DNA from 4 places in the Sporosarcina sp. resist genome. Region 1 is predicted to be linked to each of the others. Evidence: riboswitches for the same ligand, from Rfam matches in the RefSeq annotation. Region 1 holds a riboswitch; each other region holds the start of a gene.
The links. A riboswitch is a leader RNA that binds a small molecule or an ion and turns the genes downstream of it on or off. The one in region 1 is predicted to bind thiamine pyrophosphate.
Positions count from the first base shown of each region.

Region 2: another riboswitch for thiamine pyrophosphate. It lies ahead of H7992_RS01910 (thiamine phosphate synthase); the one in region 1 lies ahead of H7992_RS06490 (acetylornithine deacetylase).
Region 3: another riboswitch for thiamine pyrophosphate. It lies ahead of thiD (bifunctional hydroxymethylpyrimidine kinase/phosphomethylpyrimidine kinase); the one in region 1 lies ahead of H7992_RS06490 (acetylornithine deacetylase).
Region 4: another riboswitch for thiamine pyrophosphate. It lies ahead of thiT (energy-coupled thiamine transporter ThiT); the one in region 1 lies ahead of H7992_RS06490 (acetylornithine deacetylase).

Region 1 covers NZ_CP060287.1:1,303,469-1,306,510, reverse strand. The annotation lists gene H7992_RS06490 (acetylornithine deacetylase) at 1-1,205, opposite strand, end outside; TPP riboswitch at 1,417-1,519, opposite strand; gene H7992_RS06485 (S-layer homology domain-containing protein) at 1,537-3,042, opposite strand, start outside.
Region 2 covers NZ_CP060287.1:382,097-385,138, reverse strand. The annotation lists gene H7992_RS01915 (YebC/PmpR family DNA-binding transcriptional regulator) at 431-1,150, shown strand; TPP riboswitch at 1,224-1,332, shown strand; gene H7992_RS01910 (thiamine phosphate synthase) at 1,755-2,360, shown strand; gene thiO (glycine oxidase ThiO) at 2,344-3,042, shown strand, end outside.
Region 3 covers NZ_CP060287.1:204,316-207,357, reverse strand. The annotation lists gene thiE (thiamine phosphate synthase) at 1-477, opposite strand, end outside; gene thiD (bifunctional hydroxymethylpyrimidine kinase/phosphomethylpyrimidine kinase) at 470-1,300, opposite strand; TPP riboswitch at 1,380-1,485, opposite strand; gene H7992_RS00940 (histidine phosphatase family protein) at 1,862-2,404, opposite strand; gene H7992_RS00935 (hypothetical protein) at 2,617-3,042, opposite strand, start outside.
Region 4 covers NZ_CP060287.1:689,120-692,161, reverse strand. The annotation lists gene H7992_RS03365 (tryptophan-rich sensory protein) at 1-480, shown strand, start outside; gene thiT (energy-coupled thiamine transporter ThiT) at 766-1,323, opposite strand; TPP riboswitch at 1,404-1,505, opposite strand; gene H7992_RS03355 (magnetosome magnetite crystal formation protein family) at 1,744-2,085, shown strand; gene H7992_RS24565 (hypothetical protein) at 2,149-2,265, shown strand; gene map (type I methionyl aminopeptidase) at 2,372-3,042, shown strand, end outside.

The DNA.
Region 1 (3,042 bases):
ATGTTTATCTTTTCATCGACAGAATGTGCCTCTTCCAACTTTCCAGGACCGTAGATAACAGTTGGAATTCCTGCTGCTCCTAGCCAGCCCGCATCTGTTACTGATCTCGACATACCAATTATTGCAGGACTTTTTTCGGTTTGTTCATGACAATGCGCAAGAAGTTGAACAGCTGCATGGTCCGCATTCATTTCAAGCGCCGGAAATATTTCTCCACGTTCTTCAATCATTGATTTTCCACCCCAGCGAAAGTGAATGGGATTTTCTCTTAACCACGTGTCTGCTTTTGCTACATGGTTCAAATGCTCTTCGATTTCTTTTGTTACAGATTGATAGGTTTCATTCGGATAGAAATGAACGGTGATCCAGAGCCGACATTCATCCGCCACAAAAGCTGCATGCCTTCCTCCTTCTATAACTGCTGGATTAATAGTAGTGGTGCCAGGCGCAAAACCCGGATATTTTTTTGTCACAGCCCAGTGACGTTCTAAATCTTGTAATCCAGCAATAACCTTCATCATCTTTTCTATCGCACTAGCCCCATTAACCGAACCGCCTGCATGAAGCATACTCATCCTCATTGCATCATGGAAAACTTCCTTACTTTTAATCGTTATCCAGCCGGTAATCACACCACCCTGACCATGGATTTGACGATCACTGCCATCGACTACAAGTGCAAAGTCTGCTGTATAGCCTTTTTCCATACATGAAAGTGTTCCAGCCTCTCCCGCTTCCTCCCCAATGACAGTCTGAATTTGCAAATCACCTTTCAGTTCCACACCTAGTTCGTTTAATAATTTAACGGCTAGTAAAGTCGCCGCTACTGCACCTTTCATATCGGATGTTCCTCGCCCATATGCGTTGCCATCTTTAGTCGTTAGTTCAAAGACAGGCACAGTCCACTCTGTTTCATCCCCCACTTCCGCAACGTCTATATGTCCATTAATGATTAGGCTGTTATACAGGTTTCCATCCGTTCCCTTTTTAACGCCTACAACGTTCGGGTCGCCAGGAAATACATCCCAACTAACCGTTTCAAATTTTTCTTGTGCTAAAAAATCTTGAATATACCGCTGTACGCCTGTTGTATTTCTTGCCGGTGGACTAACTGTCGGGAAACGAACGAGGTCCGCTAGCAATTGCACTAACTCCTCTAGACGTTCATCAACTAGGTTACTAATTTTATTTTCCATTTTACTCATCCATCCCTTATCTATATTTTTGGTAGGTGAATCTATATACGTTGTAATAAAGAATTCCATTGAATTCACTACGGCGCTAGCCCTTGTAATGCGCCTTCGCGCAGTTCACTATCTTTATTTCATTTGTTCAACATATATACACTGGAACAGAAAACAGCCGCTTTCCATAATCGGAAGGCGGCTGTTTTCTACGTATATAAAGACATTGAGTGTAGAGTTTCAGCTGCTTCCCTACGCTAGTATGAACTAGATCAGGTTCGAAGGGTTTACATCTATGATGTGTCTCAGCCTAAACGGCTCCCCTAGCAGTATCTATTTAGTTTTTTCTTCTTCACAATGCATCTGTTCTTTCTTCCCCTTTAGGAAGATAGTTCGATAAGTCGATATCACGTAACCCGTTCTTTATTTTAGTTGTGTAACCTAAATTTTCATTCGATAAAAACGAAGCTTTTGAAGCAATCATTTCTTCTAATAAAGGCAAATACGTCGGATCAATATCTTTCCAAAGTTTGTACGAATTTATTAAATCCTCTAAAGTCAGATGCTTGTAATCATCGCCTTTATAGTCACGTAATGCGGAAATACGATACCAAATATCGCCATTATCACGAATCCAATCATCTTTATCCGCTACAATCGCTGTTTGTATAGCCTGCGCTGTATCTAAATACTTCTGATCACCGAACTCATTATAAGCCATGAGTAAAACGTTCATACCGCCCAACACATGATTCATAGAGGCATGTGTCGTTACTTGCTGTGCAATCGGGAAGTAATCCGCGATGTAGTAAGACTCGTCATTCACAGGAATGACGTTTCCTTTACTTTTTTGTGAGACTAGTAAGTCAGCATAATTACGCAATGGCTCTTTCGCATTCTCAATTCCAAAATCAGCACCACTATTATAGTAGAAAAGCGCGATTTGCTCATTAAAACGTGTATCAATGAATGGAGCTGTAATGTCATATAAATCTTTCAAATAGGTGCTTGTAACTTCTGTTTCCCAATAATCTTTGTCACCTTTGAAATTCTTCAAGTTAACAAATGAGTTGTAAATTAAGTTCTCAAAATAACGATCCTCTTGCTCATTATATAAAACCAGCGCACGATCTTCTTTTAATAGAAGTAAGTTCCGCCCATATCCTTGCCCTGTATTAGGCATTGGCTCTGTGGTTATCGCCATTTTATTGTATGGGCCACCCGCCGTGTACCAATTATTACGTTTTTTATAATACTTAGCTGACTCAAGCATCCAGCTCTCCATATTCTCTTCATTCGCAAATAATTGGTCATCCGCATTCATATACCACTGATCTACAATGTCATTGCCTTTTGAATTTAACGTATGCACAGATAATAATGTTGTTCCAACCTGAGCATAAGACAGTGCCTCTTTTTCACCGAGCAATTGACGCATGTAACTGTAGCCATCATTCTCATACTCTAATGACAATTGCTTTGACAAATAAGACTGACCAACCATCCGCTCCTTCACTGATCCATCTAGCTTCACAAATTGGAGTAAACCTGTCGGATAGGATGTTGTGTCACTGCCAAAAACGTCTTTATCATTACGTTTAATCTTGTATTTATCATAACGGTTTAGCTCAAATGAAGCCACTTCATTTTCTTTTTGAATGACATCTACTGTTACAGCAGATTCAGTAGGGTTAATGATTTTCGAAAATAAGAAGTAATCGCCATTATCAAATGAACGAACCGTTAACTCAATGGTCGCACCTTCTATACCGATGTCATAAGTGTAAATATTATCTCGTGAAAATGAGTTATCGATTCTCGTATGATTCGTGAAAAGTATATTCTCTGTCGATCTTAG
Region 2 (3,042 bases), 920 kb from region 1:
CCGCGAAGACGCGCCTGCGCTAGATAGTCTATGTGAGAAAGAGCTTTTCATTATCTGCGATGAAAACTGCAACCCGGAGTGTGTCTTTCTTGAATAGAATTAGTAGCAAAAAATAAGCACATTATTATCTCGGCGTATACATCTCAAAATCACATTTCTCTCGATAATGAACATCCTAGCGCAGGCGCGGCAAAGGCATCCCCAAAGCGCCAAGCGTTCTACAATCCCCCCCCCCGAATTAATACTCTCTCCTTATTGAGCGCCACAGTAAATTTAGTGGGATTCTTTAATTCAACATATACAGGTAAAAAATTTCTCTCTTATACAACCTAACAGCCCATTTTTAATAATTCCCACTCGTCTACTTGCATATAATTGTTGTATACTTATTGTAGTAAATCTATGCTTAATCGAAAGTGAGTGGAAATTCATGGGCCGTAAATGGAACAATATCAAAGAGAAAAAAGCGTCAAGAGATGCGGACACGAGTCGCATTTATGCAAAATTCGGACGTGAAATTTATGTAGTAGCGAAGCAAGGCGAGCCTGATCCTGAATTGAATCAAGCGCTAAAATTTGTCGTAGAACGCGCAAAAACATATAGTGTACCAAAAGCGATTATTGACCGGGCAATTGAAAAAGCAAAAGGTGGTTCAGAAGAAAACTTTGACGAGCTTCGCTATGAAGGATTCGGACCAAATGGCTCGATGGTTATTGTCGATACACTGACAAATAACGTAAATCGTACTGCATCAGAAGTACGCGCCGCATTCGGTAAAAATGGCGGTAATATGGGTGTCAGCGGATCCGTTTCCTATATGTTTGATGCGACTGCAGTTATCGGAATTGAAGGTATGTCCGCCGACGACGTTCTCGAACTTCTAATGGATGCGGACGTCGAAGTGCGTGATATTCTAGATGAAGAGGAATCGGTCATCATCTATGCTGAGCCAGACCAGTTCCATGCTGTTCAGGCAGCTTTAAAAAGTGCCGGTATTACAGAGTTTAACGTCGCTGAAATAACAATGCTTGCACAAAACGACTTGACTCTGTCACCAGAAGCTCAAGCACAATTCGAGAAAATGATTGACGTACTGGATGATTTGGAAGATGTTCAACAAGTGCATCATAACGTCCACTTAGACGACTAAGCGCAACTGTTCATCCTTTCATTCATTCCATTGACGTGCTATGCTACTAATAGATTGACAACTTCATAACATATTCGACCATTAGGGGAATCCTTTTAAAGGACTGAGAAACGAGTTCCACTCCGCTACCCTTATCACCTGAACAGGTTTGTACCTGCGTAGGGAAGTGGCGTGTCTTCCTATCAGTGCATTCTAATGCCATCGACAGACCACTTTCCATACCTGGAAAGTGGTCTTTTTTTATGAAGAAAAGCGGAAGGCGCCGTTTAGCCCCGAAAAGCGCTGGAAGGCTTGACGATAAAGGCGCTCTTTGCCTTTTCGGCAAGACTGAAGCGACTCGAGGGGCTGGCGCCTGGAGTCTAGACAACAAGAAAAGCGGAAGGCGCCGCTACAAATGAACGCAGCTTAAGTGCGCCACTTCCTGTGGCAACAGCTGCATGACCTACATCCTGTAGGCCCCCGACAGGCATAAGACGGTTTACGAAGAGGGCGTCCTTCAGCCCTCGCAGTAAAACGACTTATGACCCGAGGGGTTGGCGCCTGAAACTAGACCCTATTCCCAGGTGAAAACATATACTATTTCTTTTCGATAAGGAGGAGTTCGATGAAGATAATTGCCGTAACAGATGACAAAATGGAACGTAGCCAATTGCTTGATACCCTGCTAGCAATCGAACCTTTTATCGACGCAGCCATCTTACGTGAGAAATCGAAAATGGATTCAGAAATAATAGCGTTGATTCGACAATTAATCGAATCTGGCTTTAATTCAACTAAACTAATTGTCCATGGGCGAACGAATGTCGCTTCAATTACCGGGATTAACAAAGTTCAACTTCCCGGATACGGCGAACCGCTAACGCTACTCAAAAAAAAATTCCCGGCTATCTCCTTCGGCAGATCTGTCCACTCTTATGGTGAAGCTGAAACTGCTTATAAAGAAGGTGCTGACTGGATTCTTTATGGTCATTTATTCGAGACAAGTTCAAAAGTTGGCCTCTTCCCCCGTGGAACCGATGAGCTTTTTCAAATCGTTGAATCGCTAGCAATTCCTATCTACGCAATTGGTGGAATTCAGCCGCATCACCTTCCGCAATTAAATCAAGGCGGAGTTGCAGGAATTGCATTGATGTCGTCCATTTTTGGCAGTGACAATCCTGAAGTTGCAGCAACAGCCTATAAGGATGCGAACCATGTCACAACCAGTTGATGTTGTCGTTATTGGGGGAGGGATTATTGGTTGCAGTACAGCTTATTATTTAGCAAAAGAGGGTTTGTCAGTTCACCTTGTTGAACGCGATAAAATCGCTCAAGGGACTACCCGTGCAGCTGGCGGAATGCTCGGTGCTCACTCTGAATATTTGAATGATACCTTTTATTCATTCGCGCAAGAAAGTCAGGTACTGTATTCAGAATTCCAACGTGATGCAGGGGCGGACTTCGGTTATACAGCTGGCGGTATTGTTCAGTTTGCTTGTTCCGAAGAAGAACGAATTGCCCTCTCCCGTTGGAAAAACGCAGTTCATCTTTCAGCTGAACAAGTTCGCGAACGAATTCCACATGTCGCCCCTCCTGCTTTTGGTGCGTATCTTTTTGAAGAAGACGTTCATGTTCATCCTGAAAAGGCTTGTCTGGCATATTGCGCAGCGGCTAAAAGTTTGGGCGCTACTGTTTCAGAACAGGCCACAGTCGATGAAATCACACTGTTAAATGGCGGCTATCAGATACGCATTGCGTCGTCCGTTATCAACGCAAAACATCTAGTCATTGCAAGCGGTGCAGCGAGTGCCAAGCTTGTGTCAGGGCTGCAAATGACCGCAGTGAAAGGCCAATGTATGCAACTCAATGCGGTAGGCATGCAATTACCTTATACACTTTTCCATAAAGGCTGT
Region 3 (3,042 bases), 1.1 Mb from region 1:
CAACGATGCCACTTCCCTAATTGTCTCGATACCAATAACCGGTTGCGTATCCATTTTCGTCTGTGTCTCATAAACTGGACCTAGACCGATATAATCAGCCCCAGCATCAGCTGCCGCAATCGCTTCTGTTACATTATGCGTAGAAACACCTATTAGCATGTCTGGACCAACCTTGTCACGCACTGCTGAAATATATCCGTCTTCCTGCCCGATATGAATACCGTCTGCACCAATTTCAATCGCAAGACCTATATCATCATTGACAATGAAAGGTACACTATATTGTTCACATAATTGCTGACACGCTTGTGCAAATGCCTTCAATTCTTCACCCGTTAATGCACCAGGCCCTTTTTCACGTAATTGAAAGCTCGTTATACCACCCTTTAGCGCCTCTTCTAAGACATGTAACGGGTCGCGTCCCGCCAAATTCACTGTACCCATGATGAAATATAAGTTAACTGTTTGCTTATCCATAAACTACAACCCCTTCCATTGTCTTGTTACCGCGGCGTCCATATGCCCAGTGATTCGTCGGACCATGGCCGCCACCAATTTTAAGTCCATCTTCAATTGCTGCGTGGATAAAACATTTTGCAGAAACAACTGCATTCGCTGCCGTTTCCCCATTTGCCAAAAACGCTGTCAGTGCCGCCGAATACGTACACCCTGTTCCATGCGTATCTTTCGTATCAATCCATGGTGCGCGAACCGAGAACCGTTCCCCGTCAGCCCCCATGAACAGATCTTCCGCATAAGGCGCTTCTTTCCGGTGGCCCCCTTTAATAAGAACCGCCCCCGCGCCCAACGCTATTATATGTTTCGCCGCTCGTTCTATGTCTTCATTCGTCTTTATTTCCATTCCTGCAAGCACTTCTGCTTCTGGAATATTAGGTGTAACAATAGCTGCAAGAGGTACCAGTACAGTCTTCAACGCTTCAACCGCCTGTCTTTCTAACAATGAAGCACCCCCTTTCGCAATCATCACCGGATCAATGACAAGTGGAATTCCGCTCCAATGAAACGCCTCTCCCACTGCATAGATAATTTCTGTCGAAAAGAGCATCCCTGTCTTAATCGCTTTAACATCAAAATCTTCAATAACTGCCTGTATTTGCGCTTTAATAATAGCGGTGTCAACCGGCTGTATCGCCGTCACTCCAAATGTATTTTGCGCTGTCACCGCTGTCAGTGCCGACGTACCGAAAACACCCAATTCTTGGAACGTCTTCAAGTCTGCCTGAATACCCGCACCACCACCACTATCCGACCCCGCAATTGTCAATGCCACACGTACCATTCGATTCGCCACCCTTTTATTTATACTAAAAAGCCGCTTCCCGGTGGCGTAAGAAAGCGGCTAGCCATTTAACTATTCGTAAAAGGCGTACCCACTTTCCTACGCCGGTATAATCCGGATCAGGTTCCAAGGGTCCGCGCATTCATGCACGTCTCAGCCTAAAAAAGGCTCCCCTAGTGGTTGTTAAACTATTCAGCTTTGTAGCAAGTGTAACATATCTAGTGTGAGATTGTGGGAATGTTTGGTCCATTTTCAATAGAAGCATAGAGTAATGGAAATAAAAAACTCCATCAAATAGGTTCAATATATATAATAAACTCGTTTCACGTGGTAACAGTTTATTCCATTCTATCGTCGATAAGAGTATAGTTAATGACATAAACAGAAAGAAGGCGCAGTTTATGCATAAAGCAGACAGCAGACCGAATAATCCCGACAAATCCATGTGGATCAGTCTTTTCGGGGCACTCGTTATTATTGCAGTGGTCATTATTACTAATCTTACAATGGGTTAACATTCACTAAAACCTAGATAGGCCGACATCACAGCGGCCTGTTTTTTTATTCAGAACCCCAAATTCTTTCCACTTCTGAGTCCCCATCCTTAATCCGTATAACATACACGTCTGGATTCGTCAGTGCCTGCCACTGCCCAAAATCGAATCGTTCATCATAACAACTTAATAATAGCGCCATTAAATTCCCGTGTGTCACAAGCACTGTCCGCGAACCGTCACCCAGCTCATCCACAACATCACAGACCCTCGACATCGCTTCACTCGAAGATTCCCCACCCTCATATTTTAGATGAAGGTCAAAAAACGTATCTTCCAGCTTTATCAACCAATCCTCGAAATCCATTGAACTTAGCACGCGCTCCATAAGCCGACTATCCACCTCTACATGCAACTTCTTCCGCTCAGCTATAGGCCAGCCCGTCTGACGTGCACGAGAAAACGGACTCGTAATAATCCGATCCACTTCGATATCTTCGAAAAACGCTACAAGCTGACCCGCCTGCAGAATCCCTTCAGCAGTCAATTCCGCGTGTGGTGCCTGCCCTTCTGCGGAGCAATGACGCACGATGTAAATAACTTTTTCCATACCCGCTTCACCCCATTCTTCTTACTAAATAGACATACAACCCATTCGCAAACTAGCTGTAGTCATCCCTATTACTCTTTTTCCCTTGTATGCTCCAAAGAAAACATCTCAATGTTTTAGATTCCTTAGAAATCACAACAAAAAGTGCCTGTACAATAAACCATCATGAAAATTTAAGCATTCATGGTGGTTTCTTATGCAGGCACTCACTATTATTTATTCATCTGGGCAAGGAAGTCAGCTAAAGGGTCTTCCTCTTCTACAACAGAGGTTTCTTCTGGCTCCTTTAACTGTTCCCAATCAAAATTATCCAGATCATCCTCTATGTTAATCAATTGATGTTCTGTTTCCACCTCAACGGCAGCGCTCGTTTCTTCCTGCAAATATAATGCTGCATTTACATCTATTGCATTGCTGTTCAATGATGCAAAGAGAGAAGCTGTGCGGATTGGATCGGACATCAACTGATAGACGATACTCCCTAGTAGCGCCTCGGAATGTTCGTGCTTTAACCAATCACGTTGCGCTTTAGTTAACCCTTTTGGGAGCGGAATTGTTATGGCCTCTCTATGCTTTAAAAGTGAGTCATTCACCCCATCTATCACGAACTCCGCAATTTTACTGGAAAAGTTTCTTCT
Region 4 (3,042 bases), 610 kb from region 1:
TTTGTGCTCAGCTGCCTATTAAATATCACTTGGATTTTGCTTTGGCATTTTGGTTTCTTCGGATGGACAATTATTATCAACCTGGTTCTTCTTTTAACACTGTTAACCATTTATTTTACTTATTCTATAAAAAATAGTCATATTCATGGTAGAGTTCCGATTGCTGTCTATCTAGGATGGGTTTTTGTCGCGACCATTGCAAATATCAGTTACGTCCTTACTTTGCATGAATGGTCTGGTTGGGGACTAAGTGACCCGCTATGGACCGTCATCTACTTGACTATCGCAACCGCTATTGCACTTCATTTTTTATACCATTACGCGGATATAGCATTTAGTGCTGTCTTCATATGGGCATTTATAGGTATCACTGTAAAAAACGGTGCTGATGAACTATTCGTCTCTGCCGCAGCCCTATTTCTTGCAGCTACAATCGCAGGATTCATGTTCTTCAGACGAAAGTCATTCACACCTAAATAAAAGTGCAAGACACTGTTTAGCCCCGACAAGCGCTGAAAGACTTGAAGACAAAGGCGGTCTTTGCCTTTTCGGCAAGACTGAAATTAAAGGAAGGCAGTCTAAAATCGCGACATCCTGTCGCAACAAGGAGGGATGTAGCTCAATCCCTCCCCACTGCATGACCCACTTCGTGTGGGCCCAGGGGCTGGCGTCTGGAGTCTAGACATCGATCCATGTAGAACAACTTATACTTTCTTACCTTTAAAAAAATCGCCGTCCTCCCACATTGGGCAGAACGGCGATTTTCTATTTTCTCTCTAAAAGACGCGGTGCTGTAGTGAATAATATTGACGCAACAATTGCTGATAATATTATTGAAGGTATCATGTAACTTGCATTGTATACGAGTGAATAGAGCCATACGGGCTGTCCCTCAGGTGCATAAGATGCAAAAAATACAATTCCACCAATGAAGTGAATCAAGTATCGAAGTAGGCCACCGATAACTGTCCCCACAACGATTGCTGTAACCATTGAGCCTTTGTTGCCTTTTACTTTACTACTTAACAGCCATGCAAGTGTAACACCTGCCACTCCAACCAACGTGTACGCCACGAAGTAATCAAGCGCAGCCTGTATTATATTAAAGACATAGCCTCCCATCATCAGTTGCAATAACCCGCTGACGAAGCCAGTCAGCATACCGCCTGCAATCCCCCATCTAAATGCCATGACAACAATCGGCAACATTGACAGCGTAACCGAGCCACCCTGTGGCATTTTAAAACCAATCTGATCAAGTACAAATGAAATTGCACCTAAAATAGCTATTTCAAGTAAAAGTTGAAGTCTTTTCCGATCCAAATTAATTCATCCCTTTCCTAGCTCAGCGAAAGATGTGGGCATAAAAAAAGACATCCCGAAATAGATGGGACATCGAATATGTCAATTTCCATCCACATTCCTACGCAAGAATAATCTTACAGGTTCTAAGGGTCAGGACGTGCTGTCCAATCTCAGCCAAATAGGCTCCCCCTGTGGTTCCAGTAATTTAGTTGTCTAGTTCATTGTATAAGATGGGGATCCTATAAGCAAGATGATTAACAGGGATGATAATTATCCTATATATGTTGAAATTAAGAATTCCATTAAATTCGCTGCGGCGCTAGGAGATGCCGCCAATCTCAGGCTCCAGTTAACCCTTGTATGGCCTCTTCGCCAAGTTTAATCTAGGGATTCATTTACTCAATATATATATAGTTAAACTAAAATGGAGGGATTCGTGTGTCGAACAATAAACTGTTAGCCGCCCTATGCTACTTTAGTGTCTTCTTCACCCCTTTACTTATACCCGTCATTATTTATTTCGTTTCGGATGACCGTGAAGTAAAACACCATGCCAAGCGCTCTCTCGTTTCACATCTTGTTCCTGTCGTACTTCTTATTGCAGGATTTATCATTTTTTCTTTTTCAATGTTTTCCTTTACCTACGACCTGAATGTAATGCCTAGTGGTAACTTTGGATTTTGGCAATTAACACCTGTCTTATTCATGCTAGTTTATGGAGTTTTGCTCATAGCAATTCTAATTTGGAATGTGTTTCAAGGTGTTAAAGTATTGAAGTGAATGTTTATAAAACCACCTATTCGGGAAAAAAGTAACAAATGCTGTGTTTAGGAGTGATTCGTAATGAATATTGGAAAATTATTAAAAACCGCTATTAAATTGGCGCCTATCGTCTATCCGATTGTTCGCAAAGTAATGAAAGAAAAAAAAGTAACAAGTACGACAATCCCAAAGAAATAATTCGACAGTCTGCAAACGTTTTTTAAGTTTGTAGGCTTTTTTGTTCAGCTCCATATGATATAGTATGGTATGGAAAAGAATGAACGGAAGAAAGGATTTGAACATAATGATTGCAAAAACTGAACAGGAAATTGAAGCGTTAAAGAAAATCGGCAAAATTGTTGCTGAAATCAGGGAAGCGATGAAAGAAGCAACTGTCCCTGGTAAAACGACGAAAGAAATTGATGACATCGGCGGTCGCTTATTCGAAGAAAAAGGTGCAATTTCAGGTCCTATCGCAGAATATGATTTCCCTGGATTTACATGCATCAGCGTCAACAGTGAGGTTGCCCATGGTATGCCTGGTTCCCGCGTGATAGAAGATGGAGATCTTGTTAATATTGACGTCTCAGGTTCCTACAATGGTTATTTTGCTGACACTGGCATTTCATTTGTTGTCGGTACACCCGATAATAAGAAACAACAATTATGTGATGTGGCTAAGAGTGCATTTGAACGTGCAATGACAAAAGTTAAAGCAGGTTCAAGCTTAAACCAAATTGGTAAAGCAGTTGAACGCGAAGCAAAAGAAAATGGCTTAAAAGTCATCAAAAACTTGACTGGCCACGGCATCGGTAAAGCGTTGCACGAAGAACCTTCGCATGTACTCAATTATTATGACGCATGGGATAAGACGCTTCTGAAAGAAGGAATGGTTCTCGCAGTTGAACCGTTTATCTCTGAAAAAGCAGAGCATATTATTGAATCAGGGGATGGCTGGACGTTCATTACACCAGA